3 regions of the Paenibacillus sp. DRB1-1 genome follow, and region 3 is predicted to be linked to each of the others. Evidence: riboswitches for the same ligand, from Rfam matches in the RefSeq annotation. Region 3 holds a riboswitch; each other region holds the start of a gene.
The links. Region 3 has a riboswitch for thiamine pyrophosphate ahead of thiC (phosphomethylpyrimidine synthase ThiC). Riboswitches for the same ligand answer to the same signal wherever they lie in the genome.
Positions count from the first base shown of each region.

Region 1: it holds a riboswitch for thiamine pyrophosphate, as region 3 does, so the genes downstream of both, ACQW03_RS08985 (ABC transporter substrate-binding protein) here and thiC (phosphomethylpyrimidine synthase ThiC) in region 3, are expected to answer to the same signal.
Region 2: it holds a riboswitch for thiamine pyrophosphate, as region 3 does, so the genes downstream of both, tenA (thiaminase II) here and thiC (phosphomethylpyrimidine synthase ThiC) in region 3, are expected to answer to the same signal.

Region 1 covers NZ_JBODQH010000001.1:2,033,058-2,044,101, reverse strand. The annotation lists gene ACQW03_RS09020 (heavy metal translocating P-type ATPase) at 1-41, shown strand, start outside; gene nfsA (oxygen-insensitive NADPH nitroreductase) at 327-1,070, shown strand; gene ACQW03_RS09010 (TatD family hydrolase) at 1,174-2,016, opposite strand; gene ACQW03_RS09005 (ABC transporter ATP-binding protein) at 2,009-2,959, opposite strand; gene ACQW03_RS09000 (ABC transporter permease) at 3,004-3,780, opposite strand; gene ACQW03_RS08995 (MTH1187 family thiamine-binding protein) at 3,777-4,070, opposite strand; gene ACQW03_RS08990 (hypothetical protein) at 4,376-4,558, shown strand; gene ACQW03_RS08985 (ABC transporter substrate-binding protein) at 4,566-5,609, opposite strand; TPP riboswitch at 5,801-5,910, opposite strand; gene ACQW03_RS08980 (pyridoxamine 5'-phosphate oxidase family protein) at 6,181-6,615, shown strand; gene ACQW03_RS08975 (bifunctional 2',3'-cyclic-nucleotide 2'-phosphodiesterase/3'-nucleotidase) at 6,836-8,938, shown strand; gene ACQW03_RS08970 (EAL domain-containing protein) at 9,209-10,270, shown strand; gene ACQW03_RS08965 (zinc-dependent alcohol dehydrogenase family protein) at 10,667-11,044, shown strand, end outside.
Region 2 covers NZ_JBODQH010000001.1:3,867,643-3,878,686, reverse strand. The annotation lists gene ACQW03_RS17285 (response regulator) at 1-498, shown strand, start outside; gene ACQW03_RS17280 (glycosyltransferase family 2 protein) at 466-1,377, opposite strand; gene ACQW03_RS17275 (glycosyltransferase family 4 protein) at 1,337-2,563, opposite strand; gene ACQW03_RS17270 (transporter) at 2,547-3,812, opposite strand; gene ACQW03_RS17265 (glycosyltransferase) at 3,817-4,938, opposite strand; gene ACQW03_RS17260 (NAD-dependent malic enzyme) at 5,444-7,165, shown strand; TPP riboswitch at 7,258-7,360, shown strand; gene tenA (thiaminase II) at 7,495-8,184, shown strand; gene thiM (hydroxyethylthiazole kinase) at 8,259-9,101, shown strand; gene thiD (bifunctional hydroxymethylpyrimidine kinase/phosphomethylpyrimidine kinase) at 9,098-9,928, shown strand; gene thiE (thiamine phosphate synthase) at 9,925-10,638, shown strand; gene ACQW03_RS17235 (aspartyl-phosphate phosphatase Spo0E family protein) at 10,583-10,750, opposite strand.
Region 3 covers NZ_JBODQH010000001.1:1,699,190-1,710,233, forward strand. The annotation lists gene acnA (aconitate hydratase AcnA) at 1-2,104, shown strand, start outside; gene ACQW03_RS07465 (DUF1648 domain-containing protein) at 2,178-2,525, opposite strand; gene ACQW03_RS07470 (SdpI family protein) at 2,580-2,756, opposite strand; gene ACQW03_RS07475 (YitT family protein) at 2,970-3,806, opposite strand; gene ACQW03_RS07480 (hypothetical protein) at 4,313-4,465, shown strand; gene thiC (phosphomethylpyrimidine synthase ThiC) at 4,589-6,433, opposite strand; TPP riboswitch at 6,621-6,733, opposite strand; gene ACQW03_RS07490 (IclR family transcriptional regulator) at 6,889-7,632, opposite strand; gene ACQW03_RS07495 (alpha/beta hydrolase) at 7,931-8,968, shown strand; gene ACQW03_RS07500 (Fe-Mn family superoxide dismutase) at 9,220-10,599, shown strand; gene ACQW03_RS07505 (lipoate--protein ligase family protein) at 10,804-11,044, opposite strand, start outside.

The sequences.
Region 1 (11,044 bases), 330 kb from region 3:
TTGTGCTGAATGCACTGCGTCTCCAACGGGTGAAGCTGTGAATGTATGGATGTATTAGCAGGATAGCGTGCTGTCGGACATCTGTTGCGAGATAAAGTTATTATCAGAGTATAGAGCAAGTACGCACAATTGGTTTTCTGCGTGCTTGCTTTTTGTTGCGTTTGTTTTTTTAAACCATTCAACTTTCATCACGTCAGGTTGCTTATCATTCGCGAAAGTTCCATAATATTTGTAGGAGTGCCATGCAAGCATGCAAGAACTTCTTCGTATACTCACAGCTTGAAGTAGATAAAGAGCTTATATTATGGATTAGGAGTGAAGCAGTCATGAATGATACGATTTCCTTGTTGATGAACCACCGGTCTGTGCGAAAATTCAAGTCAGACCCCATTACCGACGAGCAGCTCGCAGCTATTGTGGCAGCTGGCCAAATGGCATCCTCGTCCAGCAATGTGCAGGCATATACCGTTATTGCCGTTACCGAGCCTTCTTTAAAGACAAAACTGGCCGAGTTGGCAGGAGGGCAGGCTTACGTTGAGCAATGCCCTGCGTTTCTGGTATGGTGCGCAGACCTGTATCGTTTGAAGCAGGTCACGCTCCACCATCAGCCAGGTCAGCCTTCCTATGAAGGTTCCGTCGAAAATTATACGGTTGCGACCATTGATGCCGCGTTAGCTGCACAAAATGCAGCGGTAGCCGCTGAATCACTGGGCCTGGGCATCGTCTACATCGGCGGTATTCGTACTAAAATAGCAGAGGTATCTGAGTTGTTAGGGTTGCCAGAGCTGGTGTATCCAGTGTTCGGTATGTGTATTGGTGTACCGGATCAGGAAACGGGCTTGCGTCCACGTCTTCCACTGTCCGGTGTTATGCATATGAACGGTTACGATAAAAACCAGACGATGAAAGCTGTAGAGGTATACGATCACACATCTGCGGAATATTTGAAGGAACGTACAGGCGGTCAACGTTCTACGCCATGGTCTGAGCAAATGGCTGCGAGACTGACCGAGCCAGCACGCTTGCAGTTGAAGCCATTTTTGGAACATAAGGGTTTCTTGAAGCAATAAAAGCTGAGAAGTGACAAAAAACTCTGCAAAATAAAAGAACCTCCTTATTTACGCATGATGAAGTCCCGCGTAAATAAGGAGGTTCTTTGCTGGTATGCCTTTATCAATCAGATAGTGAGTAAAAGCGTCTCGTGTTTTCATAAAATAATTGACGGACGGCAGATTCATCTTGATGGGTCAGCTTGCTGTACGCACGAATGACGTCGGCAGTCATCCGGGGATGTGTCTCTTGTCCAGTAAAAGGTCCCTCGAACGGCCAGGGACCATCTGTCTCTGCCATGATCTGATCAGACGGATACTGTCTTGCCAAACTGCAGATATCTTCTTCGTACAGGAGATCCGGTGTGAAGGAGACATAATAGCCGTTCCGGGCCATACGTTCGGTCGTGGCGGCAGAGCCCTTGAACCAGTGAAAATGCGCCTGTGTGATGCCATGACGTTCCAAAAGGTCACAGGCGATGTCTGCGTCCTCATAAACGGCGTGCAGGACAATGGGTTTGTTATGCTTGCTTGCAAACTGGATAAAGCGCTCTAGTAGCACTATGTAGGGAGCGAGGTCAAAAGGTGAACCGCTCTGTGAGGCTTCCAGCCGATTGTAATAGGGCAAGCCGACTTCACCCACGGCGACCATTTGCTGTACATGTTCGCCCATCCAGTCGAACAAGAGGTTAAGCTCAGCTTGCGGTGGGAGAGCCTGTTCGGGATGAAAGCCAAAGGCTGGTCGTACCAGCCCGGGGTAACGCTTGGCTAACTGCAGATTGGCTCGGCTGGAGCCCAGATGCATCGACACGGCTATCACGGCTTGGACGCTGCTATTGGCAAGTGAAGCGAGCAGTAATTCCTGTTGTTCGGGCGGGTAGCTGTCTAAATGAATATGCGCGTCGATCAATGGAGCGGTTGCGGAAGCGTTCAATTTCAATGCAGAGAGCCTATTTAGATTATTCATAATGATTTACCCCGTCGTCTGAGGTAGTTTTACGGACACTTTCAGTGGTGTCCATGTCGCCGTCCAGTTTATGTTTTTCCTCGCGCATCCAGCTGGTCATGGTCCGCTTCCATTCAATAAAGAGCGGATCGAGGGTGATTTCTTCCCTACGCGGGCGGGGAAAAGGAACATCTACGACATGCACCACTGAAGCGGGTCGCGCCGACAGCACATAGATGCGGTCGGAGAGCAGCAACGCTTCTTCAATGCTGTGGGTAATAAACAGCACAGAACGGCGGTTCTTTTCCCACATCCGTAATAACCATTGCTGCATGTCTGCACGTGTCAGCGCATCGAGTGCGCTGAACGGCTCATCCAGCAGCATTAATTCCTGCGGGCTGAGCAGTGCGCGAAGAAAGGCTGCGCGCTGTTGCATTCCACCAGACAGCGTATGTGGATACGCCTTGGCGAATTTACCAAGTCCAACCTGTTCGAGCCATTGCAAGGCTTCTTTGCGACGCTCGCGTTCACTGGCGTACTGAGGGGGTACTGCTTTATTTTTACGTGGAGAATTTTCCTGCCCGAGCAGTACGTTGTTCAGCGTGGTACGCCACGGGAAAAGGGCGGGCTGCTGCGGCATATAGCTGATATGCCCACGTTCACCAGTCATGTCCCGTCCGTGCATACGGATACGTCCCTGCTGGGGTTTGAGTAGCCCACCGATGATATGAAACAGCGTGCTTTTGCCGCTGCCTGACGGACCGATGAGGGAAACGAATTCTCCCGGCTTGACTGTGAGGGATACATCCTGTAGTACGGGCAGTAAGCTTCGCTTTTCGCGGAAGGCAAGGCTGATCCCGTCCAATTCCAAAGCAGGAGGAGCAGTTGAAGGACTCTGTTGTTCCCCGGCTCGTTGTTCATTAGCCGCGTTGTGTGATGATAATTCAGTCGGATGCAGACTCATACGCGCCACGTCCTTTCTTTGCTGTATGTAATTCAAGGAGGAAGCTACTCTTGATCGGGTTTCCAGCGAACCAGCCATTTCTCCAGTAGTAAAATAACCACAAACATGAGTAAGCTGAGTGCAACAATAATGCCGATGGCGGCAAAAATGAGGTCCGTGCGATAGGCTGATTTTTGCAGCAGCATATAATATCCAATTCCTTCACTAGCTCCGATCCATTCCGCAATGATCGCACCCATCACACTATAGGTAGCAGCAATTTTAACGCCAGAAAAGACTTGCGGCAGGGAATGTGGCAGCTCCAGCTTCATAAAAATAGCCATGCGGCTTGCACCCGACATCCGCATATAGTTCATCATCGTACGGTCTGTTCGAGTCAGCCCGTCCATGGCCGCTACAGCCACGGGAAAAAAGCATACTAGGGTAATGACCATCAGCTTGGGCAGCACGCCAAAACCAAACCACACCATGAGCAGCGGCCCTAGAGCGATGATCGGAATGTTTTGACTCAGAATAAGCAGCGGATACAGGGCGGATTTGAGAAAAGGAATTGTATGAAGAACGATGGCGATCAACAGTCCCGTTGCTGTCCCTATAGCGAATCCCGCAAGTGTCAGACGAATCGTAGCCCATGTATGGGCACCAAGCAGCGCCGTTTGTGCCATGCCCTCTTGTACGATGAGGGATGGAGCAGGCAGCAGCCAGGATTCAACATGCAAATAGGAAACCGCCCCCTGCCAGGCCGCTAAAAAGAAGAGGACCGCCACAAGGGGCGGCCATACGCTTTTCCACCAGGATGCGTTCTTGCCTTTCGGATTCATGGGCGATATTTCTCGGTCAGCTTGTTCATGCTGATGCCTTGTGGGTTATGTGCGATTTTGATCTGTGAAATGACGCTGGGACTGCCCGCTTCCGTCAAAGCCTCGTGCATTTCTTTGACCACTTTCAGCAACTCGTCGAGCTCGCCCTCCATGGTCGTATCCAATGGATTCACTTGATGTTTGACGCCGGAGCGCTGAATGACCTCAATCGCCTTATCTACATACGGGTAAGAGTCCTCATTATTAGGAGTTTTAGGGATTACTTGAATACTGAGCAGTGTGTTAGCCATGCAAATTCACCTGTCCTTTATTTGGAGTGTTATTAAAAAAATATGGTGGTTTAAGGCGGGGAGACCGCTTCGCGTTTCATTTGATCTTACGATCGCTGTTGCCGTGGGATTCTTTGAATAAATTTTAAAAGGTAAGAATCCAACGGCAAAGGCGAACGCTGCGCTTTTCCAGATTCAAATGAACCGCTCCGCTGCCAACCGCCTTAAAAGCACCCTGTTTTTAAAGCTGGTTTGTGTGGCATTTTTAACACACAAGCGCACCTACTTAGCGCTTAGATAATATGAAAAACTAAAGAATAAACCAAGTGGAACGAGAACGAAGTGGGCGGAATGGTGCTGTACAAGCGTTAGCGTTCGCCTTTGTACCCAGATTTCAACCTCTGGATATTCATAAAAGAATTCTGGGTACAACAGCGATGGGAGGCAGCATCCGACTGCGTAGTGGCGCTTCGTTCACTTCTCTAGTTCGGTCTTATTTTGCGTTTTAACAAATGATCAGCGCTTGGGCAAGAAGTCATTTGTGAAGGCTTTATCGACTTCCAAAGGCTTGCTGAGCAGCTTGCGTTCGTACATCCAGTCCGAATAGTTTTGCCATACCTCTGCTTTTTGCACGCCCCATTGCGCGGCATCGTCCTGATAACGCGGGCTTAGCCATTTTTGGCTGGCGAGCACCAGTTTTTTATCCAGCTCTGGTACAGCTTTGCTTAAGATGTCCGCAGCTTCTTCTGGATGGGCGATAGTGTATTCATAGCCTTGTGCGGTAGCGTCCATGAATGCTTTGACTAGCTCTGGATCATTTTCTATCGTCTGTTCGTTGCTTACAATTACAGGCGTATAGTAATCAAGGCTTTTGGAATAATCTTTTACATACAGCATATCCAATGGCTCACCTCGAAGCTGGGCTTCGATTCCGGTCCATGCATAGAAAATCCAAGCAAAGTCAATATCCCGCTTCACGGCTGTAAAATAGTCTGCATTGCCCATGTTGATGATCTTCACTTTGCTCACATCGCCTTTGTCTGAATCCATGATGGATTTCATGACCGCTTCTTCTACGGGAGAGCCCCAACCGCCGTATTTTTTACCTTCAAAATCTTTCGGGCTCTTAATTCCGCGATCTACTGGGGCTGCGAAGCCTGAGGTATTATGCTGAATCACTGCAGCGATGGATACAAGCGGCACACCTTGCGTACGAGCTTGTGTGACGCCTTCTTGGTAGCTAATACCAAAAGGAGCAGCATTAGAAGCAACCATTTGATCGGCTCCGCCTGAACCAGGTTGAACAATTTGGACATTCAAACCCGCTTTTTCGTAAAATCCTTTGTCCTTAGCGACATAGAGTCCCGTATGATTCGTATTGGGTGTCCAGTCGAGCACGACTTTAACATCTTTGAGCCCCTTTGCCGGAGTAGACGTTTGGGTGTCGGTAGCGGGAGCCGCTTCTTGGGATGTGGGGGCACTTCCACCGCAAGCGGTCAGGATCAGGGCCATGAGCCACAGACTGATCAGTCCCAGGCTTAACATTTTCATGCGCTTCATCGTTGTGTTCTCTCCTTTAATTACCCGTTATCCGTCCAATCAGACAGCTTAAGTTCCCCATTTTCTAAAAATAACATCTGCCGGACGCGATCTTTCCAACAACATAATCTTCAATAAAAAAAGCGCCCCGAGTTTCCGGGACGCTTGCGCTTGTATATACCAAAGTAAGGGATGGTCCTATGTAAAAAAGGCACATCTTGCTTAAGCATTCCTACGCTGGCATTACCCAGATCAGGTTGTAAGGGTCAGTGTCTTGGGACACACTCTCAGCCGGCCGATTCCAGCACCCCTGGCATTGTATGGTTTAATGGGTTCATTTATTCGGGTTTACTACGACGATTATATGCCTTGAATGCGGGTCTGTCCAGCATGAAGGGAGAGATGACGGTTCATTTGCCGAACGACAGGGTACACTTTTACTGTGAGCTTTGATCTGAAAATGAGCATGAATCAATCCGATTCGATCCGGTCATGTTATTTTTAGAACAGCTACGCAGGTAGGTTCAGATGGGCTGGTGCCCAATGGCGTGGCCGTAGAGAATTCTAATTCGTGAAAAGGAGTTGTTGTACTGTGGGTAAAACGGAAACATTGGATCGCAACCAACTGGAACAAGCCATTGTGAAGGCTTTGGATAACAACAAATTTTGCTCGTTAGGTACGGTAGAGGGTGGCAAACCAAAAGTACGCTATATGGCCCTTTTTAACGATGGAATGAACATTCATCTGGCGACAGATCGCAAAACGCATAAAGTGGATGAGCTAAAGGACAATCCGAATGCTTATCTGCTGCTGGGTTATGAAGTTGGTGGTACGAAGGAAGTCGTAGAAGTGGAGGCTACCGTCCAGATCACAGCTGATGAGGGGCTGCGCAAACAAGTGTGGAACGATTCCTTGAAGGAATGGTTTTCCGGACCGGATGATCCCGATTATGTCATTCTGGACGTGAATCCGACACGCATTGAGTATGTGGGTCAGCAAACTGAGCGCCAAGTGTGGAATAAATAATAAGAATATAAATCGACAAACCAGTGAATCTCCGAGTTTTTAAGGAGGTTTGCTGGTTTTTATTTTTTGAGAAAATTAATTATTTTTTCATAAATAATTTAAGTAAATGACTACTCTTTTGCCTGGCGTTGGATTAAAATAGAAATGGTGGGTTCAAGGCTTACATATATGTGCAAAAGTATGTATATGAGGCATACACCTTAATGAGGAGGGGTATATTTTGTTATTTCGTAAAAATTGGTTTAAAGGGTTTACAGCAGCAGTTGTAGCTTGTAGTATGCTGGTGTTTTCAGCCGCTCCATCCTGGGCAGCTAGCAATTCTCGCGATAGCGCTACAGTGAATTTGCGGATTATGGAAACAACGGATATTCATGCGTCCCTGATGAACTATGATTACTATTCGGACAAAGAAACCAACGAATATGGCCTGATTAGCACAGCCGGTTTGATCCAACAGGCGCGTAGTGAAACGAGAAACAGCATGCTGTTCGATAACGGTGATTTGTTACAGGGCAATCCATTAGGCGATTATATGGCCAGAAATAAAACCTTCGAGAAAGAAGGCGGTGTCCATCCGGTCTACAAGATGATGAACCTGATGGGCTATGATGCGGCGACAGTGGGCAACCACGAATTCAACTACGGCCTCGACTTTCTGGAGAAGTCGCTCAAGGGAGCCGATTTTCCTTACGTAAATGCGAATGTTTATGTTGATAAGGGGGGGCAAGCTACTAAAAATTATTTTACCCCTTATCGAATTCTTGATAAAACGGTAACCGACGAGAAGGGCCAAGAGCATATCCTTAGAGTGGGCGTAATCGGCTTGGTCACACCTCAAATTATGCAGTGGGATGAAGCCAATTTAAAGGATAAAGTCGTTACGAAGGATATTGTGGAAACGGCGAAAAAGTTTATTCCTCAAATGAAAACGGAAGGTGCCGACATTATTGTCGTTCTTGCGCATACAGGTTATGAGGATGTGCCACAAACGCCAATGATGGAGAATGCCGTTAAATATTTGAGCCAGGTGGACGGAATTAACGCTATTCTGTTTGGGCATGCTCATAAATCTTTCCCTGGCCCTGATTTTAAAGATATGAAGGGTGTAGATCTGGATAAGGGAACCATTAATGGCGTACCGGCCGTGGAAGCTTCTTCATGGGGCAAGGATCTGGGGATTATTGATCTGAGCCTGGAAAAGAAAAAAAACGAGTGGAACGTAATCAACTCCCAGTCTCAAGTGCGTCCGGTTGTGAGTACCACAAACCAGGCTGTGCAGTTTACTCCTGACTACAAACTGACAGATTCGATCAGGGAAGAGCATAAAGGAACGCTGGACTATATTCGTCAACCTGTTGGAACAACGACTGCACCGATTAACAGTTATTTTGCATTAGTGCAGGACGACCCTTCTATTCAAATCGTAACGAATGCACAGAAATGGTATGTTCAAAACCATCTTAAAGGAACTGAATACGAAAAACTTCCCGTATTGTCGGCAGGCGCTCCATTCAAGGCCGGTGGTCGAAACGGAGCCGAGTATTACACCAACATTCCTGAAGGTACGATAGCGATTAAAAACGTGTCCGATCTGTATGTGTATCCGAACACGGTTCATGCTGTAGAAGTGACCGGTGCTGAAATTCAGGAGTGGCTGGAGTGGTCTGCAGGTCAGTTCAACCGCATTGATCCAAAGCAAACTGAGGAGCAATCGCTGATCAACAAAGATTTCCCAACCTACAATTTTGATGTCATTGACGGTGTGAATTACCAGATTGATGTAACCCAGCCTGCACGATATGATGCCAAGGGAACTATTATTGATTCTTCAGCTCATCGTATCAAGGATCTGCAATACAATGGGAAGGCTATTGATCCTGCGCAGAAATTTATCGTAGCCACCAATAACTATCGTGCTTCCTCATCCAAACTGGCCAACCCAGATGGCAAACGAATTGTGATGGCAGCACCGGATGAAAGTCGCCAGGTCATTATTGACTATATCCGTACGAACGGAACGATTAATCCATCGGCGGATGGCAATTGGTCTCTTGCTCCTTTTGGTCAGGCAAAGGTTACTTTCGAGTCCTCTCCTGATGCCAAAGACGTGCTGGCAGGAAATCAACAAATTTCATACTTGAGCAGCGCGGCAGACGGCTTTGCCAAATACAGCTTAAAAGCTGGCGCTAAGCCTAGTGCAACAACGACTCCTGTAAAGGAAGCTGTGGCTCCCGCGAAAGCGACAGCAAAACCAGCTGTTAAAACGACCAAACCTGCAGCTGTTAAACCAGCTAAAACAACGAAGCCGAAGGCGTCCAAATAACTTCGGATTTTCCACTCAATATCAGAATGAAGCAGCAAGTCTCTTTAACCAAGAGATTTGCTGCTTTTTTTGATGCCAAAAACAACAGCCCCGAATTTATCATGATTGTAAAAAGTTTTCTGATTTTTGTCGAATATGTACTTAAGTCCTAAGTTGTCGTTAAGAATAAGCTACTTTTTTGTAAAAACACGTAATTATATAGTGCTTTTGTTCTAGTTATTTGTGATATAATGGTGAAAAAACCGGAAAATTGTTCCGAGGAGGACCATTATGGCATGCAGCAATTGCAGCATCATATTACCTATTAAGGATCAAGGATTGCTCATAATTAGGCATTCCAGGGTGTCGCTTACTCCAGCATTAGATGGTTTGGGTATGCTATCGGAACAACTGAAGCAGGAACATGGGCGTGAGGGCAGCATAGAGTTTCGCTTTGACAGCCGTTCAGAGCTGGAACAGCTGGTTAACGGACTGGCTCGTCTGCCGCAGGAATACCTGAACCATATGCAAGTTGTGGTAACGGGTTTGCATCATATCGAAGGATATGAGGACTGGCTTTTATTTAGTCAATTGCAAGCCAGACTGCAACATCCAGATATCGTGAGTATTATTAAGGATCAAAGTTTTTCCAGCCATATGCAGCCCATTGTTGACCACAAGCTGGATATTATCGGGTTTGAGTTTTTGCTGCGTCCGTCACATGCAGAGAGACCTTTTCAGCCTTTCCGGCTGTTTGAAATCGCCCGTGAAGCTGGCTTGCATGCTCATCTGGATCGCTCGGCTCGTATTTCCGCTATTGAAAAAAGTGCAACATGCCTTCCGGCGGGAATTAAACGTTTTATTAACTTTCTTCCTTCCACCATTTATAATCCGGCTTATTGCTTGAATCACACCTTTGAGACGATTGATCGGTTATCCATGAGTACGAAGGATTTTGTATTTGAGGTCGTAGAAACGGAAGAGATAGACGACCTTAATTTTCTGCATCATATCTTTGATCAATATCGCAATCGAGGAGTTTCGGTAGCCCTGGACGATGTGGGGGCAGGTTATTCTACGACCGAACTTATGAATTGCCTTCAGCCGGATTATGTTAAAATTGACCGCAGTATAATTGACGGCTGTCATAGTAATAGTGATCAGAAGCGGCAAATTACAGGGATTGTAGAATCGGCTTTTCGTTTTGGAGGCCAAGTGTTAGCTGAAGGAGTAGAGCGGATGGAGGATTTTCAATTTTGTCGTGAAGCAGGTGTATCACTGGCTCAGGGTTATTTGTTTGGCAAGCCGGAGCCTGGTCCGCCCTCCAATTTTATACTTAGTAGTGTAATATAGTCAGGAACAAATTTAAGTAGACGTAGTTTATAAAAATTGGAGCTTAAATAAGGCTGTGGCATAAGCAAATTTCAATTCTATTGGACAGCGCTTTATCACCATTAATGTAAAAAACGCGAGTTGCAGAGGTTATTTCACCCCTGCAACTCGCGTTTTTTGGTCATGCTTGCCCACCTGAGCAAGTTCTGGACAATCGAAGCCACCCAGTCTCCAATTTTACTTGGTAAGGAACGTTAAAAGCCCGGAAGCAGTTTATGACCGTTTTATTTTCAAAGTAAAGATTGACGTCTTGAAGACAATTGGATACAGTGTATTGTATAAGAAACAGTGTTTCTTTCATAATACATCGTATCCATACTAGGTAAAAAGTCTAACATTACAGGGAGGACAACCCAAATGAAAGCAGTGCAACTGAAAAACGGTTTTGGCTTTGAAGAGTTAACCTTGACGGAACTTGACATACCGGTGCCGGGACGGCTGGAAGTTCTGATCCGCATAAGGGCAGCATCTCTGAATTACCGAGATTTGGTAATTATTAACGGAGTAATGCCGATCGGCATTCAATTTCCCTTCATTCCGTTATCCGATGGAGCGGGTGAAATTGTAGCTGTGGGCGAAGGGGTGACAAAATTTCAGGTTGGACAAAGGGTAGCGGCAAATTTACAACAGAAATTCATTGGCGGGAGCACGAGAGCGGAGGTCTTAAAGGACAGTCTGGGAGGCCCGCTCAGTGGAGTGGCGGCTGAATATATCGTTCTGCATGAAGAAGGGGTC
Region 2 (11,044 bases), 2.2 Mb from region 3:
AAGAAGGATTATCCACATATCGTACGAATCATTTTGTCTGGTCACCTGCATACGCAGTCCATTTTATCGGCGATTAATCAAGTCGGTGTGTTCCGTTTTTTGACGAAACCGCTGGAGCTGGATGATGATACGCTAAAAAAAATACTGTATGAGGCGCTTGATCAGGCCAAACTCAACCGAAACAACCTACATGCAGACCAGAACGTAGCTTCCGACCTGTCAGTTTTTATAGACAGCATTTTGAATGCACCGTACCGACCCTATGTGCTGCTGAATGAACAAGATATCGTAACTGCTGTACACATTGCACTCGCTGAGCTGTATCCTGTCGGCTGCTCACTACGTCATCCTGACGGGGAAGGTATTCAGTTAACCACGCATTCATTATATATACCGTATGAGGAGTCGGAATCTTCCGATCCCGACTTGTACACGCTGGATACACTGACCCTCAGCCATTTATCGTTACGCCTTATCCGCCTTAGCGAGATCGCCTGAGTGACGGGTGCCGCCCTTTAACACGGCGGCTACCCCAATCACAGTCAGGCATACATACATCCACAACATCCCCATCGTCAGCAAGGGGTGACGGATATAGTTTTTCAAATTCCCCCATGTATACAGCACCGGACGGAAGAAATACCAACGTTCCAGTGCCTTTCGTAATCCTCCCTCTTCAGATGACATCGTACGATCCATCACCGAAAAGTAGTAGGCTTTTTTACGTAATACATCGTGCAGATACACCTGTTTTTCATCATGGTATACCCGTGTAAATACCGCCCGGCGAATGACTCCGCCAGACTCTATATAACGCAAGGTTGGCTGTATTTCTTCAAATGCAATCTGCTCCGCATTAAATCCGCCCGTCGATTCGTAAGCGCTCATTCGCCAGAAGCGTGCGGCTTCAATGGAGCGTTTTCCCAAGGTCTCACCCGCGTTGTTAATCACATTTCGCTCAAAAACCTTTACTTTCGAAAAAAAATTGTCTGCTTCCGAATACGCCTCTTCCGGAACGACCAAGGCGCCAATATCCTGATGATCGTCAAAAAAGTCAATGCTCTGCTGAATCAGATGTTCGGCTAAAATCATATCGGAATCCAATACAAATATGTATTCGGCACCCAAGCGTTTCGCTTCCTCAACCGCCCTGACCCTAGCGACTCCCCGTTCCCCATGGGGAAGCTCCAATACCGTTACGGGTACTGAACTCCCTGCCGACAGCATACGAATCGTCTCAACGGTCCGGTCATTGGAGCCATCATCAGCAATTACAATATGCAGATCCTTGTAATTTTGCCCCATACAGCTTCGCAAACAAGGCTCTATCGTCCGTTCATTGTTGTACGTGGAGAAGAGAATGACCACTTTGTCCACTCTGTTCCGCCTCCTCTACCCAATCTTTCATCAACTGCTCAAACGCAGCAGCCGTATGATCAAAATGGAATCTTAACGCATATTGATACGCCCGCTCACGGATGGCCATGTAATCTTCGCCACCCTTCGCTGCTCTTTCCATCTGTTCAGATAATCCCCGGATGTCGCCGTGAAAGCATAGATACCCGCTTTTCCCGAAATCCGTTGCATCCACCAGACCCGGTGAATTGCTGACAATGCTGGGGGTTCCAACGGCTGCCGCTTCGGTAATCGTCAACCCCCAGCCTTCACGCAAGGAAGGAAACACCAGCGCGTGGGCACGACTCATCAGCTCCAGCTTATACTCTGCTGAAACAAATCCGTAAAAGGTAATATCGGCTTGCGATCGCCCCTGTTCATACGGTTCTCCGTATGTCAATCCATATCGTTTCATAATCGGCAACAATTGTTCTGCCACATAGGTTTTATCGGTTTTTCCGGCAATCCATAACATAGCCTGAGGGAACTTTTCCTTGAGCTGCCCAAAGGCCTCAACGACCAGATCAATGCCTTTATATTTGACGAAGCGCCCAGCATACATGAAGGTCGGATTAGGCTCCTTCGTTAAAAATTGTTCACGCGGCCAATGATCAAACTCAATGCCTTCCGGTAAAAGATGGACACGTTCCGGGTGAAAGCCCAGCTTAAGTAGATCATATCGAGTAGACGGAGATACCGTAAGCGTCCGATCCTTACGAGCCAGCTTAAGCATCAAAGGCTCCATATGAAACCCAATAACATTTAGCGGGAATTTGGCGTTCTCAAACCATATTTCCCTTGTTAGCTGATGTATGAAAAAAATCCGCTTGGATGCCTCCACCCAAAACCGGGTAAAGAATTGATGCGTATTTGCCTGGTTAATCACATAATCGATCTTCCCTCGATGACGACGGTAATAGCGCATCGCATAATAAATAACACTGTATATGTTCCCTTTTCGAATATACGTAATACCGTCAATAACTTCATGCTCAGGCATCCCCTCAAATTGGGGTGAAAAATGAATGAACTGGAAGCGGCCTTGCTGTGAGCGTTTAAGCATTTCGTGGGTGAAAATTTCTGCTCCCCCACTTTTAGGTGAACGAATGTCACGCCAGGAAAGCAATAGAACTACGGTTTTACCGTCCTGTTCATGTATGGTATTCATGGGGTAAATCCCCCTTTATCTTTATTTTGAACAAATGCACATAGGCGTCTATCACAAAGTAGAGAGCCATAGCCCCGTAAACTATGAACTCAGATAGCAAAAAATCTACCGGATCTGTGTGGGCAATATGAAAGGCTACTAATAAAGCCGCGGCTCCTGCCATCAGACTGAACATAAATTTGCGTCTGCCCACCAATACATGCACATGCACAAAAAACAGCACGATGGAAAATAGCCAGTACACCCATCCTCCCCATGGAATATAGGCCTCGGCCGATTGGTAAGAGGCTCCGAATAATATGGGAATAGAGGAAGGGAACACAAAGGTCGTGCCCACATATACACAGATTGCAGCTATAGCCATTAAACCGGCATAGACGGCAATCAACTTGCCCAAAGCTTGGCGGTCATGCCCCTGCGCACCGATCTTTGGAATAAAGGCAGCAATTAGGCTATACGAAACGTAATAGACCAACTGGCTGTACTTCAGCGCAATGGCATAGCTGCTAGCCTGCTCGGGAAAGTAATGCTGTACATACAACATGTCGATGGAGATACAAAACAAAATGAATAAATTCGTCATAAGGCTATCGGTGAAATCCTGGCCCAATGATTTCCATAGCCCAGAAGGGATATGTTCTCCACTGTATGTGAATAAGGACAAGCCACGAGCTGAAACGATCCAACCGTGGAGCAGCGACAGCAACATTCCTCCACAGCTCGCTAACAGTAGGGCTTCCAGCTTTAACCCCAGTGCAGCTAGAACAAAAAATAGGCTCAGCTTCCCTAATACCTCAATGTAATAGTTCACATTGAGCGCCAACATGCGTTCCCTGCCCTGTAAATCTCCGCGGCACGAACTCACAAGAATATGCAGTCCGATCAAGCCATACAGCATGAACAGCGGGCCGGATTCGACGCCTAATAGCGAACGCAGTAACGGATGAAAGATGAGTAAAATGACCATGGCAAGCACGGTTAGCACCAGAGGTGCTTTTAGTAATAGAGAACCGAGTGGTAAGCTTCGTAGCGCAAGCTTTTGGTCTCCCTTAGAGACCAGTTTGGCGGTTAATAGCTGGATGGATAAACCCAAAACGGATAAAAGTGCAAAAAGTGCCAGCAGCGCATTCGCCTGGCCATAAGCTTGTCCCGTAAGATACCAACTCGCTGCAATGTGGAAGAAAAAATTAAATCCGTTAAGCAGCACATTAAAGAGAGGGAACATCAACGATCGCAATCGGTTGTTCACGTTGTTATCTCACCCGCCGATCCAGTCGCCAAATATCAATGATGGAGCGTAAAAAACGAATAGAATCCTTCCAGACATGGATGTGCGATCCATCGCGGTCAATACATTTGACGGGTAATTGCAGCACACGAAGCTGGAGTCGCTTGGCAATAAACATCATCTCTAGATCCAGCGCCAGTCCGAGCTGTTCCTTTAAATGCGGAAACATCCGTTTCACTGCAACCGAACTCATCACTTTAAGCCCAGTCTGCGAATCCACCACACCTGTTGGTAAAAAAGGACGTGAAATGACCCGTTTACCAAAGCTGACAACAGATCGCAATAAAGATCGATTCTCGGCGGTCATATCCTTGGTTCCAATCACGACATCATAATAGCCCTGCTGAACAACATTAATCATTCTGGCAATATCCTCAATAAAAAAGGAATCGTCCGCGTCCACAAATACGTAGTAATCCGCACCAATGGTCCGCATCCCTTCCAGATACGTCCCTGCCTTACGTGTATTGCGTCCCAATTCCCTTGTTTGAAGCAGCGGGCTAAGATTCTGATTAATCCGGTTTACGGACAAGTCCGTTGCTGCCTCCAGCGCTTTAATCAAGGCATTGGTACCATCGTGGCTGCCATCATCAATGAGATAAATCGAACCTTCAATAATATGGCTGCGGATAAAGGCCTGCAGTCGTTCAGCAAAGGTTTTGACATGAACAAAACGTTGCTCTTCGTTATATACAGACAAGATAAATGCAATATGTTGGCTTTTGGTCGAATACTCGGGATAGAGCAAGCTTTGTATTTCCGAAAGCATTTCTTCGGTGTCATTGGCTTGCCAAAATAGCAGGCGCAAACGGCCTACTCCGGTGATTTGCACCATATGCTGATCACTGAACGGAATTGTTACATCCGTCACCAGTAACAATGGCATTTGCGGAAATTGGCTACGGATCTGATTGGCTTTCTGTACCGCCTGCCCCGGCTCCCTATAATCAATCAGGCAACAACATGCGTTCTCGTAGACTGAAGCTGCCTCCGTGTCCTCGCACTGTATATATTGGTAAAAACAAATCACATTGGGATAATCAATAGCCCTGTCGTTATCGCTAAAAATGGCTATAGGTCCCTGCACACAAACCTCTCCTTTTCCTCCGAATAGTTCTATTTTGTTGAAAAAGAATTAAGAATGTTTGCTTATAGGAGTTAAATTAATGTCCAAATACTTCATATTTCCTTAACAAAATAGCTGACACTCCATGATATATAAGGATATAAGAGAAGAAAAACTGATTTTCATATTTAATAAAAACAGAGTATTTAGACCTGATACATTAGAACCAAAACCATCAGAATTAGGTAGCACATCTATATCGAAAATTAGTTCTTTTAGATCAACAAAAGGAAATATATATGGTTATTTTGTCATAGATAAATAGAAGAATAAAACAGATTTGCACGTCCATACTATGGACAACATGTCATCTTGAGGATTTTGCAAAAATCCGATAAGCGACTTTCAATGAACAAGATATAGATCGAAATGGTTTAGTTCGTCTATATCTTGCACTTCGGAGCGACTGGAATCGAATTTTGTGAAATCCTTTCGTTATGAAAATGAAGAGAAGGAAGGTCTTTCTATGGAAGCATTTTATGTCAATCGCGATGGGTCATTATCTACTCCATTACGGGGAAAGGATGTGTTGGCAAATCCTCTTTTGAACAAAGGTGTCGCTTTTACAGAAGAAGAACGCAAAGATCTGGGTTTGGAAGGAATCCTTCCTCCAACCGTCCTTTCATTGGAGAAACAGAGCGTACGGGCATATCAGCAGTTTCTCGCACAACCCACCATGCTGCGTAAAAATGCTTCTCTCAACGACCTTCACAATCGAAATGTCGTACTCTACTACCGGCTGCTAACCGATCATTTGAGTGAAATGCTGCCCGTAGTCTACACGCCGACCGTAGGAACCGCGATTCAAGAGTATAGTCACGAGTACAACCGCCCTGGAGGCGTATATTTGTCAATAGATAACCCGAATGGCATCGGACAAGCATTCTATAACTCTGGATTAAGCGGCGAGGATGTGGATCTGATCGTCGTGACAGATTCCGAAAGTATTTTGGGGATTGGTGACTGGGGCGTCGGGGGGATTAACATTGCGATTGGCAAGCTTGCAGTGTATACGGCTGCGGCAGGCATTCATCCCGGGCGGGTGCTGCCAATTGTACTGGATGTGGGCACGAATAATGAAAAGCTGCTGAATGATCCACTGTACATCGGAAACCGCCATAAACGGGTTCGCGGAGAAGCCTATAACCAGTTTATTGATACCTTTATCAGCAAAACGTTAGCGCAATTCCCGAAGGTGCTTTTACATTGGGAAGATGTGGGTAGCGTAAATGCGCGCCATATTATAGGAAAATACGGTCAAAGCATTCTCACCTTCAACGATGATATACAAGGTACAGGAGCGGTGACCCTGGCTGCGATTCTTTCGGCGGTGGGTGTCACCAAGACTCCGCTGCGTGAACAAAAAATACTTGTTTTCGGCCCAGGGGCTGCAGGGATCGGTAACGCTGACCAAATTCGGGGCGCTATGATCGAGGATGGCCTTTCCGCAGATGATTCATTCAAGTCCTTTTGGGCCTTTGATTATCGCGGGCTGTTAACGGAAGATATGGAAGACGTATTGGAGTATCAGAAACCGTATGTGCGCAAAAAGGATGAAGTCAGCTCATGGACCCGGTCGGGTGACGGCAAAATACCGCTACTGGAGGTCATCCGTCAGGTGAAGCCTACGATATTGATTGGAACTTCCGGTGTAGCAGGTGCCTTTTCTGAAGAAATCATCAAGGAGATGGCGAAGCATGTAGAACGCCCGATCATTATGCCCATGTCCAATCCTACAAACCTTGCAGAAGCAGTACCCGAGGATTTGATCCGGTGGACAGATGGCAGAGCACTGATCGCAACCGGAAGTCCTTTTGAGCCCGTCACCTATAACGATACAAATTTTGAGATTGGACAGGCGAACAATGCCTTTGTTTTTCCGGGACTGGGTCTAGGTGCGATTGTGGTTAAAGCCAAAAGGATTACCCCTGCGATGTTTACAGCCGCAGCAGTTGCTGTTGCCAATGGTGTAGATTCGAATACGCCTGGCGGTGCGCTACTCCCTCATATCCGAAAATTACGCGAAGTTTCGTACGCTGTTGCGGTTGCGGTTGCAAATGCCGCGATTCAGGATCAGGTAGCTCAGGCGCACATTTCAGATGTGGAACAAGCTATACGAGATGCAATGTGGAAACCGGAATATGCCAAGGTCAAAGCCGTGGAAAGTGTAATTCATCACCCTCACTAAGCCCAAAACACCTAACTAGAGGAAATTTAATATTTTGCACACTATGTTTGACATAGCGTATGAACGTATGTACAGTAATAGTCAAAAGAATAGAAGTCCACTAGGGGAGCCAATATGGCTGAGACAAGAATGTATCTTGGACCCTTTGAACCTGATCTAGTTCGTACTAGCGTAGGAAAGTGGAGCCTTCGTATATAAGGTTTCAAGCGTTTTTTGCGTATTGGGCCTATGTTGAAGCCGCTCCATTTTTCCGGGGCGGCTTTTTAGCGTTGTTTCGGAATTGTATCCTTACAGGACTTCTTGCTCTTCAATTAATGGAGGTGGGGAAATTGAGTTTTACACAAGAACTCCGTCGGCAGGCGGACGGCATTTTTCAAGCGATTTTTGAGCATCCCTTTGTGAGAGGTATTGCTGAAGGAAGTTTGACAAGGGGACAGCTGATTCACTATGTAAAACAGGACTTTGAATATTTGAACGCCTACATGCGGATATACGGCATCGCAATCTCCAAATGCACGAATCGGGAGGACATGGCAGTATTTAATGAACAAATCTCTTTTATTCTCCACAGCGAGGTTCATCCGCATCAAAATTTCTGTGCTATCGCAGGGGTGACCTATGAAGAGTTGCAGGGATATCCACTCGCTCCGTCGGCCCATCACTATATCCGTCACATGCTGACGATCGCGCATGAGGGCAGTTTGGGCGAGATCTTGGCTGTGCTGCTGCCATGTATGTGGACGTATGCCGAGATTGGCCGCAGGCTGCTGGATGAAGTAAAGCCGGATGAGTCTCATCCGTTCTATGAATGGATGGGCTTCTATGGAGACCAGCTTGATGATACAACACTCAAGTTCCGAGAACGTGTAGATGCTTGGGCAGAAGGCACAACGGCTGCTGAGCGAGAGCGGATGATTGAGCATTTTGTACTGAGTTGCCAGCTGGAATATAAGTTCTGGGACATGGCTTATAACCAGGAAGAATGGCCGGTCCAGATGCAGGGAGCGGTCTTAGAATAGTCATCCTGGCGATTCGATGCGTGAAGTACGGTTAATGCCATGTTGAACCACCAACTATAGAGAGGATAATCATTATGAGTACATGGGAAAAAAGTTATTCAGCTCTCCTGACGAAGGTACAAAACAGCAAACCCCTCGTTCACAATATGACCAATGTGGTAGTCACTAACTTTACGGCCAACGGCCTGTATGCATTGGGCGCCTCCCCAGTGATGGCCTATGCACCCGAGGAAGTAGCAGATATGGCAAAAATAGCGGGAGCCGTCGTGTTAAACATCGGTACGCTGCACCGCGAACTGGTGGATGCCATGATCATTGCTGGACAATCGGCGAATGCACACGGTGTTCCGGTCCTGCTAGATCCGGTCGGTGCGGGAGCAACGAGCCTTAGAACTGAGTCGGCACTGCGAATCCTGAGAGAAGTCAAAATCTCATTGGTGCGGGGCAATGCAGCCGAAGTCGCGCATCTTGTTGGAGAAGCGCGTGAGATTAAAGGCGTAGATGCTGGTGACAGTGCTGACAGCGGCAATGTCGATCTGGCAATTCGGGCTGCTCAAACGCTCAATTCAATGGTTGTCATCACTGGAAAAGAGGACGTCATCACCGATGGGGCCGAAGCACGAATGATTAGCGGCGGAGACGCGCTGCTCACGAAGGTAACCGGAGCAGGCTGCCTGCTGACCTCTGTGTTAGGTGCTTTTGCAGCTGTTGAACCCAACCTGCTGCTCGCAGGTACAGCAGGCTTGGCATTTTACGGTGCAGCAGCTTCCCGAGCCGCAGCACGTACCGCAGAGCTGGGGCCCGGCAGCTTCCAGATTGCCTTTCTCGACGAGCTCGCCAAACTACATACAGGTTCGCTGGAGGGGCAGGTCACTGTCCGTGAAGCAGGAACAACCACAGCAGGTGGTGCGCGATGACAGACGTTCGTGTACCCAGAGCACTGACGATTGCCGGTTCGGACAGTGGCGGCGGGGCCGGAATTCAAGCCGATCTCAAAACCTTTCAAGAACTTGGCGTGTACGGCATGTCGGCTATTACGGCCATTACCGTACAGAATACCTTAGGGGTTCACGGCGTATATCCGCTGCCACAGGAAGCAACAGCGGAACAGATCGAAGCTGTAGGATTAGACCTTGGAGTGGATGCCCTAAAGACTGGCATGCTGTTTAATGCGGGTATCATCCGTCTTGTGAGCAAGCAGATCCGAAAGTTCGGCTGGAAAAAGGTCGTCGTCGATCCCGTGATGATTGCCAAGGGAGGTGCTGAACTGCTGCAGTTGGAAGCGGTGCAGGCTTTGAAGGACGACCTGTTTCCCTTGGCCCTAGTCGTTACACCGAATATCCCGGAGGCGGAAGCCCTGACAGGGATCAGCATCCGTACAATGGAGGATCGCCGCGAGGCTGCGAGACATATTAGCAGTATGGGACCAAAATTCGTTGTGATCAAGGGCGGCCACGCTGACGAGAGCGAGAGCAGCGGACAGATTGTTGACCTGCTCTTTGACGGAACCGCCTTTACAGAGCTGAGCGGCAAGCGGGTACGGACTGTCCATACACACGGAACAGGATGTACCTTCTCGGCAGCGATAACTGCTGAATTAGGGAAAGGAATGTCTGTACTGGAAGCTATCTCGAATGGTAGAGCCTTCATCCAGGCGGCGATTGAGGATACTTTACACCTTGGACAGGGACATGGCCCAACCAATCATTGGGCCTACCGCCGTCGTCAGGAGGTACTCCGATGAGCAGCAGAATATTGCCAGAGGTGGTGCGCCGCCAGCTACAGATGTACCTGGTGCTTGGAAGCGTGAACTGCCTCGCTGAACCAAGTTGGGTCGTGCAAGAGGCTGTGGCTGGCGGCGCAACCATGGTCCAGTTTCGAGAAAAGGGCCACGGCGCGTTAACGGGCGTTCCTATGTTCGAACTTGCGCGCCAGCTACAGAAACTGTGCCGCCACGCTGGTGTCCCCTTCATCATCAATGACGACGTGGAGCTGGCTCTTGAAATCGACGCCGACGGTGTTCACATCGGTCAAGACGATGAATCCGCCGAATCCGTCCGCGAGCGAATCGGAAATCGAATTCTCGGCGTCTCCGCCCATACTATTGAGGAAGCACGTCGAGCCATCCTGCAAGGTGCGGATTATCTCGGTGTCGGGCCAATCTATCCCACCATCTCGAAGGATGATGCCCATGCCGTACAGGGACCGGCAATTTTATATGAGATGCGTAAAGCGGGAATTGATGTGCCGATTGTTGGGATCGGAGGTATTACAGTGGACCGTATTGAGGAAGTCGCACGTGCAGGTGCAGATGGTGTGGCGGTGATTTCAGCCGTGACACAGTCAGAACAGGTTAGAGGTGCGGTCAAGGAATTAAAGAAAAATATGGTCTCATTTCTCAATGATCCGATCTACATGTTTGATAAAGATTCAACAGATCATCCAGCTTTTTAGATTGTTCTATTACTTTGGGATGTGTTAAAAATCCATACTTTTTCTGGACCTGGTACAGTTTCTTCCTAGCTCGTTCGACACAAAGTAAAGTCACACCTTGGTTCATCAGCATGATCCCTCCTATATGTCATATTTTATGACAAAAAGACGTTTTTTGGATTTTCAAATAATGCGCCTAACAAAAAAAGAACATCCCAAAAGTTTGCATAAACAAAGATGCCCCTAAATCCAAATAAAAAAGCCTCCGTTTCCACTAATTAAGTGGAACAGAGGCCCTTTGCATAAAAAGATCCAATGAATATAGAGCATACCAATCAAATCTGACTTAGAGATTTACCTTATGTTGTTTGATCTCTAATAGCCGCTGAACTCCCCAAACTTGAACTAGTCGGTGAGAGTTGTCTTT
Region 3 (11,044 bases):
CGTCTTCCCGGATTCCCTCGTGGGAACAGACTCCCATACCACAATGATTAACGGCCTGGGTGTTGTTGGCTGGGGTGTCGGCGGGATTGAGGCAGAGGCGGGTATGCTGGGGCAACCGCTGTATTTTGTCACTCCCGATGTGATTGGCTTCAAGCTGACAGGCAGTCTGACGGAAGGCTCTACCGCCACCGATCTGGCGCTCACTGTAACGCAAATGCTGCGTAAAAAAGGCGTAGTCGGCAAATTCGTGGAATTTTACGGGCCTGGTCTGGCTAACATCAGCTTGGCTGACCGTGCGACAGTTGCCAACATGGCACCGGAATACGGCGCAACGATCGGCTTCTTCCCGGTCGATGCGGAAACGCTGGCTTACCTGCGCAGCACCGGACGTTCCGATGAGCAAGTAAGCCTCGTAGAGGAATATTACAAGGCGCAAGGCATGTTCCGCACATCCGATACGCCGGACCCTGTGTTCAGCGATACGATTGAGCTGGATCTGGCTTCGGTTGTACCGAGTCTCGCCGGACCCAAACGTCCGCAGGACCGTGTTGAGCTTAGCCGCATGAAAGAAACCTTTGAAGGCATTATCCGTACCCCAGTGGACAAAGGTGGCTATGGACTGAGCGATGAAAAAATCGCACAGAAGATTCCGCTGACCCATCCGGACGGCTCCACCAGCGAGTTGGGTACAGGAGCAGTCGTTATTGCAGCTATCACAAGCTGCACGAATACCTCCAATCCAAGCGTTATGCTCGGTGCGGGCTTGCTGGCCAAAAAAGCAGTGCAGCGCGGGCTCAAAACTCCAGGCTATGTTAAAACCAGCTTGACACCGGGTTCCCTCGTCGTGACGGAATACCTGCAAAAAGCCGGATTAATCGGACCGCTCGAAGCCCTCGGCTTCCATGTGGCAGGCTACGGCTGCGCAACCTGTATCGGTAACTCCGGCCCACTTCCTGACGAAGTGAGTCAAGCCATCACAGACAATGATTTGACGGTTGGCGCAGTTATTTCCGGCAACCGGAACTTTGAAGGCCGTGTGCATGCTCAGGTCAAAGCCAATTATCTCGGCTCACCGCCACTGGTTGTCGCTTATGCGCTGGCAGGCACAGTGAACATTGATTTGGTGAACGATCCGCTCGGTTACGATCAGGACAATCAGCCAGTCTACCTCAAAGACATTTGGCCTACTTCTGAGGAAATCAAGGAAGCGATCAGCCTGTCTCTTAGCCCGGATATGTTCCGTCGCAAATACGAAAATGTATTTACTGCCAACGAAAAATGGAATTCCATTCCGGTTCCTGAAGGCGAACTGTATGAATGGGATGAAAAATCAACTTATATTCAAAATCCACCATTCTTTGAAAAACTTCAGGATGGCGTGCAGGATATCAAGGAAATCCGTAATGCCCGTGTGCTTGCCCTGTTGAATGATTCGGTCACAACCGACCATATCTCACCAGCAGGCAACATTGCTCCTTCCAGCCCGGCAGGGCTGTACTTGAAGGAGCATGGCGTGGAACGCAAGGACTTCAACTCCTACGGCTCCCGTCGTGGTAACCACGAGGTCATGATGCGCGGTACATTCGCCAACATCCGTATCCGCAACAATGTGGCTCCAGGCACCGAGGGCGGCGTGACCAAATACTTGCCAACGGATGAGGAAATGTCCATCTATGATGCATCCATGAAATATCAGGCAGCCGATCAGAACCTGATCGTCATTGCTGGTAAGGAATACGGCACAGGCAGCTCTCGTGATTGGGCGGCCAAAGGTACGCTTCTGCTGGGAGTAAAGGCTGTCATTGCCGAAAGCTTCGAGCGGATTCACCGCAGTAACCTGGTCGGCATGGGTGTACTGCCTCTGCAATTCCAGGAAGGCTATGGCTGGTCCAGCCTAGGTCTGAACGGTCGTGAAACGTTTGACATTCTTGGCATCGACAATGACGTGAAGCCGGGTCAAGAGCTTACGGTTGTGGCTAAACGCGAGGATGGCACGAAGTTCGAATTCCCGGTAATTGCCCGTCTGGACAGTACTGTCGATATCGACTACTACCACAACGGCGGTATTCTGCAAACCGTATTGCGTCAGATGATTCAAGAGTAAAGAGCGTATAAATAACGAAATCCCCTCCTAATGCAGCGAAAACTGCGAATTGAGAGGGGATTTTTTACATACTTTAAGCCTTCAAAAGAAAACATATGCCAATAATTGAGAACACTAGGGTTATAAGAAGTGTGAAGAGACCAGGCAGGCATTCCATGATTACAGAGCCTTCTTCGCTCTTGAACTGACGACTGAGATAGGGTTGAAGCATTAGCATAATTATAAAAGATATGAGGCTAATTCCACACAACAACCATACCTCAGGGGAGGATTTGTCAACAAAACGGTCAGCCACATCATTGAAATTGTAGTGGATTCCTACATTCCTAGGCATTCTCGGATACATGAAAAGGTAGATAATGAAAGGCAAAACAGAAAAAAGAAGGGACAATACATTATAAATATTTACTCTACTTCGCATTGGAAATCCTCCTTCTAAGGCTAATTCGGTTCATATTATACATATATCGGCAGTCTATTTTTTACATTCATGGCTTAGAAAGATAGAAATAATAAAACTAATTATCGTTGGTAAACAAGAAGCGAGCACCATATACACATTAACTTCTTGTCCTAATCCTATAACGATTACGATTAAGCCAAAGGCTATCCAAATATAAGCAGAGATGTGATGCGTCTTCTTCCATGCCATTTCATTCGAAAGTAGCCAAAGGAACTCACGTCATAATTTCCCTTATTCTCCATCCCGCCAAACCCTCCGTATAACAGGAAATTGATTGACTCATCTTTATTATGCATATTTTCGAATACCAAAAATGAAATAAACATCACAACAGCAAAAAGGCCGATCCTCTCAGGACCGGCTCCAACTGTGTTCTCCTATAACCTTACCTTCGCACGCGAGTTATTTCGAAATATCCAGAAAACCCTCTCCGAACACGTCCCGCACGTCATGAATAGTGATGAATGCTGCTGTGTCGATGGCTTTCACTATCTTTTTAAGCGCTGACACCTCTTGTTTACTAATGACGATATACAGCACTTCTTTTGGATTTTTAGTGTAATAGCCGTGGCCTGACAGGACGGTAACTCCACGATCCATTTTCGTAATAACCATCTCGGCAATTTTATCTTGGTGCTCCGAAATGATCATGACCGCTTTTTTAGGGTTTAGTCCTTCGATCATGAAGTCCATCACCTTCGTACCAACGTACAAAATAACGATAGTTAGCATCAATTTTTCTGGACCAATAATAAAATAGGAAGAGAACGCGACAATCAAATCAAAAAACAGTAGGCCATAACTGATATTCCAATCCAGATACTTGTTGGCAATTCGGGCTAAAATGACCGTTCCCGCCGTAGTGCCGCCTACCCGTACAATTAAGCCAATGCCGACCCCCACCAAAACTCCGGCAAATACAGCATTAATCGTCGGCTCATGCGAATCAATCCGCCAGTTGACCGTTAAATGTAAAAACAGCGAGTTAAAAGCGACTGCAATTATAGTGTACAGGGTCGTTCTCTTGTCCAAAAATTTATATCCGACAATCAACAGCAAGCCATTAATCACCAGATTAACGATCGAGGGAGACCACTGAAACAGGTAGTACAGGATGATCGTGACCCCTGTAACGCCGCCCTCGCCAAACTCATTCGGGATCACAAACAGATTAACAGCTAGCGCGAAAAAAAACGCACCCAGAATAATAAATGCGATGTCTGCAATACTTTTTTTCATATATGCTCTAATCCTTTCTCTAACATTTCAAAGGATGAATCGCCAGATGGATTGGCTGACTCTTGTTGTCAAAATACGCTGACAACCAGTTCATGGTATCTACTACCAAACATAAAGTCAATACAACTTTGACACTTTAATTCGCCACCAGACTGCCTCAATCCTGACTTGGATTTCGCAAAATTCTCCTTTTACAAGGTTATTCGACAAAAAAACACAATCCCGACTACTAAACTAAGAAAACGGGCCTCAAGCCCTTGTTTTAGACCTAGGCACATTTTCCTCTAAAACGACCATCCTCCTAATCGACATTTTGGACACATATGACCATCTTCCTGTTTTATGTCAAAAGCGTTTTACTTTGAAAAAATGTGGGTATAATGATTGAAACATTACCAAGCAACCTACTTAGCATTACGACATCAAGTACATACAAATAGTCCTATACAGACGTCCTAAGCAACTCAATCTGAATTTGACAATATGGAATTGGAGGAATGACCTACATGAATACAATGAACTTAACCGTCCACACCCTGATGCCCTTTCACCACCAATACCAACGTGCCAACGCGGTGAGTATGCAGAAGAAAGAAGATAGCTCAGAGAAGAAGCTCAGCTTTCAGGACATTTTGAATGAAAAAATGGGTAAAAAATAAGGCGCCGTTTATCCGGTTGCATGATCCCGCTTTACATAAGCTAAAAAGCCGTAGTTTCCTACATCGACTGTAGAGAACCACGGCTTTTTTTAATTCATGTGTTCCTAAACTCACACGTTCGTTTTACTGACCTCCATCCCGATACTGCTCTGCCTTCTCACGCATCCCGGCAGCTACTGCTTCTTGAGTGTTCAGCCCCTTATCCGCTGCATAGGCGCGAATGTCCTGCGTGATACGCATACTACAAAATTTGGGACCACACATCGAGCAAAAATGTGCTTCCTTGGCGCCCTCTGCCGGTAGTGTTTCATCATGGTAGGACAAGGCCCGCTCGGGATCAAGCGACAGATTGAACTGATCCCGCCAGCGGAACTCAAAGCGTGCCTTGGACAAAGCATCATCCCGCTGCTGCGCCCGTGGATGACCCTTCGCCAGATCGGCAGCATGTGCCGCAATTTTGTAGGTAATGACACCCTCGCGGACATCATCCTTATTGGGCAGACCCAAATGCTCCTTAGGCGTAACATAGCACAGCATGGACGTCCCGAACCAACCGATCATCGCCGCCCCGATGGCTGAAGTAATATGATCATATCCGGGGGCAATATCCGTCGTGAGCGGTCCCAAGGTATAGAAGGGAGCTTCCTTACAAATCTCCATTTGTAAATCCACATTCTCTTTGATTTTATGCATAGGGACATGTCCTGGCCCTTCAATCATGACCTGAACATCATGCTTCCATGCGATTTGCGTTAGCTCGCCCAACGTTTCCAGCTCTGCAAACTGTGCTTCATCATTCGCATCATAGATACTACCTGGACGTAGACCATCCCCGAGAGAAAAGGCCACATCATAGGCTTTCATAATTTCGCAGATTTCTTCAAAATGTGTATACAAAAAATTCTCCTGATGGTGCGCAAGGCACCAGGCTGCCATGATCGACCCGCCACGGGATACAATTCCCGTCATTCTATTCGCCGTCATCGGTATATACCGCAGCAATACACCCGCATGAATTGTAAAATAGTCCACTCCCTGCTCCGCCTGCTCAATCAGCGTATCGCGATACAGCTCCCACGTCAGCGCTTCTGCTTCGCCATTCACCTTTTCAAGTGCCTGATACAGCGGCACAGTCCCAATTGGTACAGGAGAATTCCGAATGATCCATTCACGTGTTGTATGGATATTACGGCCTGTGGACAGGTCCATAACTGTATCCGAGCCCCAACGCACAGCCCAGGTCATTTTCTCCACTTCCTCCTCGATGGAGGAGGTAACCGCAGAATTGCCAATGTTCGCATTGATCTTCACGTGAAAATGACGCCCAATGATCATCGGCTCACTTTCCGGGTGATTGATATTCGAAGGCAAAATGGCTCGTCCAGCCGCCAACTCCTGCCGTACAAACTCAGGCTCCACCCCTTCGCGGATCGCCGCAAATTCCATTTCGGGCGTAATGATCCCTTGCCGCGCATAATGCATTTGTGTCACTGTACGACCTTGCGAAGCACGAAGCGGACGGTTGGTCACGCCGGGAAATTCCACTGTCTCCCGTTTGGAGCCAGGTTTCAGTCCATTATCCTCCGGCTGTACAGCGCGTCCCTCGTAAGCCTCCACATCGCCCCGTTCCAGTGCCCAAGCTCGCCGTAATGGAGGCAGGCCCTGACGGATATCGACCTGATAGGCTTCGTCAGTCAAGGGACCGCTTGTATCATATACACGCAATGGCTCATGATGCTCCGTGCCCTGCGGCGTATGTGTAGGATGAAGAGCAATTTCGCGCTCTGGCACGGCAATGTCCGGCCGTGAGCCTTGAATATATACCTTACGGCTTCCTGGAAAGGGCGTTACCCCATTGGCTTGCTCCCCGTTTGTCTTCTCTACCTCAACTTCTTTTGTTCCTACCAATCTTACTTCGTTTGATTTCAATTCTGTTCCTTTTGTTCCTTCTGCTTCTGTCGGCTTCATTGTCCATTCCTCCCGTTTCGATGAAATGTCACACCGATCCGGAACCATTCCCAGGGAGGCGCTGATCTATGCAAAAAAGCCGGTTCCCTAGGGAACCGGCTAATCTAACGAGGCAGCTATCCAGACAGTACGCATGTGGAATAATCCTATTCCAATGCGTCACCGTAGACAGCAGCCGCGTATACATTTCATTGGCCGATTACTTCCCTACGCTGGTATGATCCAGATCAGGTGCAAAGGGTCCGGAATCTTGCACGATTCCATCTCAGCCCGGCATTACAGGCTCCCCCAGTAACTGTGATACTTCTATTCACATGAGGCGGCTATAACAGATATCCCGCCATCCTTACCAGACTACTTTAAATTTATGGCTTTGGCAACCCTTCTAGGTTCCCTTTACCAAGGAGACGCTCCCCATCAAATCACTCTGCTTGCTTCAACTGTGTTCATTCTTGTTACGGAAGCATAAGCCCCATTTCCTTCGCCGCTTCAATCAAAATCGGAGCAAAGTCATGTAGCGTCTCGGGTGCAAGCCGACTGACCGGACCGGATACAGATAAAGCCGCAGTGACCTGTCCCTTCCGGTTTACAATTGGCGCAGCCACAGCAGCAGCCCCTGGCTCCCGTTCTTCATAGCTGGTCGCATAGCCCTTCTCGCGGATATCCTGTAGCTGGGCTTTATAGACCTCCGGGTCTACCGAGGGCGGCCATTCATCCCCGCTTAGCAGAGCTTCCAGCTCCTGCGGCGGCATAAAGGCTGCCAGCACCTTGCTAGAGGCCCCTACAGCAAGCGGCATACGCGCACCTACAGGCGCGACCCTGCGAATCGCCTGATTGCTCTGCACGGCTTGTATGCGAATACGCATGCTGCCGTCCCGTAAGTACAAGCTGACCGTCTCGCCCAAACGGTCACGTAATCCTTCCATTGCAGGCTGTAACAACACCGCCGGCTCGTCACTTTGGGACAAATGCGTGGATAGCTCCCAAATGCGGAAGCCAAGTCGATATTTTTCCGTTTCGGCATTCCTAACGACAAAGCCCCGATCCTCCAACGTAGTCAGCAGCCGATGAACCGTGCTTTTATGTAGACCAATTTTGGAGGCAATCTCCGTCAGGCCAAGATCCGAATCTGCGGTAAAACACAGCAGTATATCAAGTGCACGCTCTACAGCGCGAACGGTTAATTTACGGTCTTCCATCGTGAACCGCTCCTCTTGTATCCATATTCGTTTCACACTATGAAACATGGTTACATAAATTATATAGAATAGTCGCGGCTACTGTAAACCGATGTTTTTGTGACAACCATATTACAGAACGAGAACAAACATCGACAATTCTTTGCATCATTTTTACTTTTCCGGTTCAGGCGTTGACTTTGGATAATCCCCATCATACGATAATAGGTATCTATACGGATCTACACTATCATTTTCAAGTGGAATTATACCTATATTCTATGAAACGAAGATCAATTTTATATAAGGAGGCTCTTACATGATTTCGACATCCCAGCGCAACTCTCAGCTACAGACCGCTGTTCAGGAGCCGTCCACCCCACTCTTTAATCCCCGTCTGCTGCGGTTCAAGCACGTTGTGATTGCTCTGCTGCTGTCGGTCGTCTTTTTTCTGTTGTTTTGTTTTATTGCCTTGCATGCTTACATCGCATGGGTACTTACGAATCCCACCGTTGCACCGCTGTACTCTAATCCGATGCAGGCCAAAAGCATGCCTTATGAGGAAGTCAGCTTCCCTGCCAAGGATGGTAGCCGCATGGTACAAGGCTGGTATATCCCAGCGGATCAATCGCGGAAAACGATTATTTTCAGCCATGGTTATGGAGCTAACCGCGAAGAAAGCTGGATTCCCATGTATGATCTGGCGCATTATGCCCACAGTTTGAACTTTAATGTAGTCATGTTCGATTATGGATTCGCGTCACAAAACAGCAAAGCAGTCGCGACCGGAGGCAAAGCGGAATCCCAGCAACTTCTCGGGGCAATTCAGCTTGCGAAGCAACGCGGCTCGTCGGAGATTATCGTATGGGGCTTCTCTATGGGGGCAGGAACCGCTCTTCAGGCGGGCTTGCAAACCAAGGATGTGGACGCAATGATTTTGGACAGCACCTTCCTGCTGGAACCGGATACGCTGTACCATAACATTCACAATCAAATTAATCTGCCAAGACATCCGTCTTTGGAAATTCTGGAGTTGCTGTTTCCAGTTTTGAACGGCACCAGCTTGCATCAGATTCCATATCAGGAGGTTAAAAAGGAAAACTATCCGTTCCCGATCATGTTTGTGCATGGTACACAGGATGAAAAAGCTCCTTATCCTATTGCGGAAAAGCTCGCTGCCAATCAAACTAATCCGCTTTCCAGTGTATGGATTGTTAAAAACGGGATACATGAGCTTATCTTCAGAGAGCACCCTCGTGAATATTTGCGACGGGTATCGACGTTTCTAAGCAGTGTACAGGAGCTGGAGGATAAGAAAACCGTCGCTGATGCCCACAAACAAACGACTACGAAGTAAATTCTTCGAAGAACTGTATTCTATTCTTCGCCTGGAAGAAGCCTGCCTATGACACTTAACCCGTGCCGTAGCTGGGCTTCTTTTTCGTTTTCCATGGTTATTCATTGTTCTACGTAACAGATGTGACCGGATTAAGGGAGTTCATAGACATATTCCTGATGAGACAGCGAATATACTGGGTACGTATGCATCCAGGGCAGATCTGCCAGATCCGCCGGATAGCCATAGTAGGATACGGGAGGTAAAAAACGATGCTGAGTACTTATGGGTCTTTCCTGCCCTTACGTGTGCTGGAGGAAATTCGGCATTGGAAGCAGCAGGAAAGTTGGCATGTGGAAGTAATTAAATCCGCTACCGAGGGACTGGAGCCTGCTTATGTACGGCTGCTGGATGATTGGCGGACTGTATTCGAACAGACGGAACGCACCGCCATAGAGTTGCTAGAAGAGCAACGGAGCGCACTCGATCCGGCAGATCAGGCGTGGCATCAGGAATGGAAACAGATGTCGGCTGCTCCACAAGCACATACACACGAATTCACTGAACATTCAAAACAGTCAAGGGGATTAGACGCAACATCATCTGTAAAGATACCATTGACAGAGTCAGCCTTAAACACTCAGCCTGACTCCCAAGAACTAAATCGTCGACTGGACGATTTGCTGCAAACCGCAAACCGTCAGTCACAGGAGTATGTACGACAGCTCGGTCTGCTGAGCGAGCACAGTCATGCATTGCGTCAGCAGCCAAAATCCGCCGGAGTTGTATTACACGCGGCACATGAAAGCCAATATTTCCTGATCTCGACAACCCCCTTTCAAGAACCCGGCTCCATCGCAAGGGCTGCTAGGTTGTATCATGTAGCGGAAGAGGGTGAGAATTACCCAGAGGAAGCGTTTCGAGAACGGCAGGCAGGCATAAGGGGAGAAGGCGCATGGACGACTAAAGGCGTCAAGTCCAGCCAAGCGCAACCTTCGGCAACGGAAAAGACCTCAATCGGCCGGTCGGTTCCTATTGGGGGACATCGGCTACCGCCGCTCCCTTACCCCTATAATGCGCTTGAACCGTATATTGATGAGAAAACGATGCGTATTCACCATGATAAGCATCATTTGAGCTATGTGAATGACCTGAATAAAGCGGAAAAGAAGCTGGAAGAAGCCCGAAAAACAGGTGATTTTGACCTCGTAAAACATTGGGAACGTGAACTGGCATTCAACGGCGCAGGCCATTATCTGCATACTCTTTTTTGGACGATCATGAGTCCTCAAGGCGGTGGAAACCCAAGCGGACCGCTGGCTGAACAGATTAAAAAGGATTTTGGCAGCTACGATGCATTCAAAAAGCAATTCAGCTCGGCAGCCGAAAAGGTCGAGGGTGGCGGCTGGGCTATCCTGGTATGGAGTCCACGCGCGGGACGGCTTGAAATTTTGCAGGCCGAAAAGCACCAGAATCTGACTCAATGGGAGTCCATTCCGCTGCTGGCGATAGATGTATGGGAACATGCATATTACTTAAAGCATCAAAACGAGCGCAACAAATACATTGAGGATTGGTGGCATGTCGTTAACTGGCCAGAGGTGGAGGCGCGCTATACCCAAGCCTCCAAACTGAGATGGCAACCCTTCTAGAGGTTGTTCAAAAAGTCGTCTTTCCATAACGAAGCTAATCAAGAAGCGGATTCGACGTCGAATCTTGAATTCAGCCAGACCTTCCGTTGCTCACGTAGATCTGTCTACGCTCCGCTACTCAGTCCCTGGCTTCATCCAACCTTCTCGATCCTGAAAAGCCGACTTTTTGAACACGCACTAATAGGCTTCTAAGCTAAATAAAAATTACACCTGCAAATCGTATCTCTCTCTGAGCGCTGCCATTTGTTCGGTCAATCCTTCCGGGTGTACCAGCCAGCCATCGGCAGGTAAAATGGCTGTCCGGCTCTCAACGACACGGCGCAGAGATGACGTGTACGCCTCAACAGACGGCACGCCAGCCAGCTCTGCCAGGCTACCCATCGTTGCTGGATTCACCCGAGGGTAATCCTGCTGCTGCACGCCTGCCAACGTGTCCCCGGCTGCC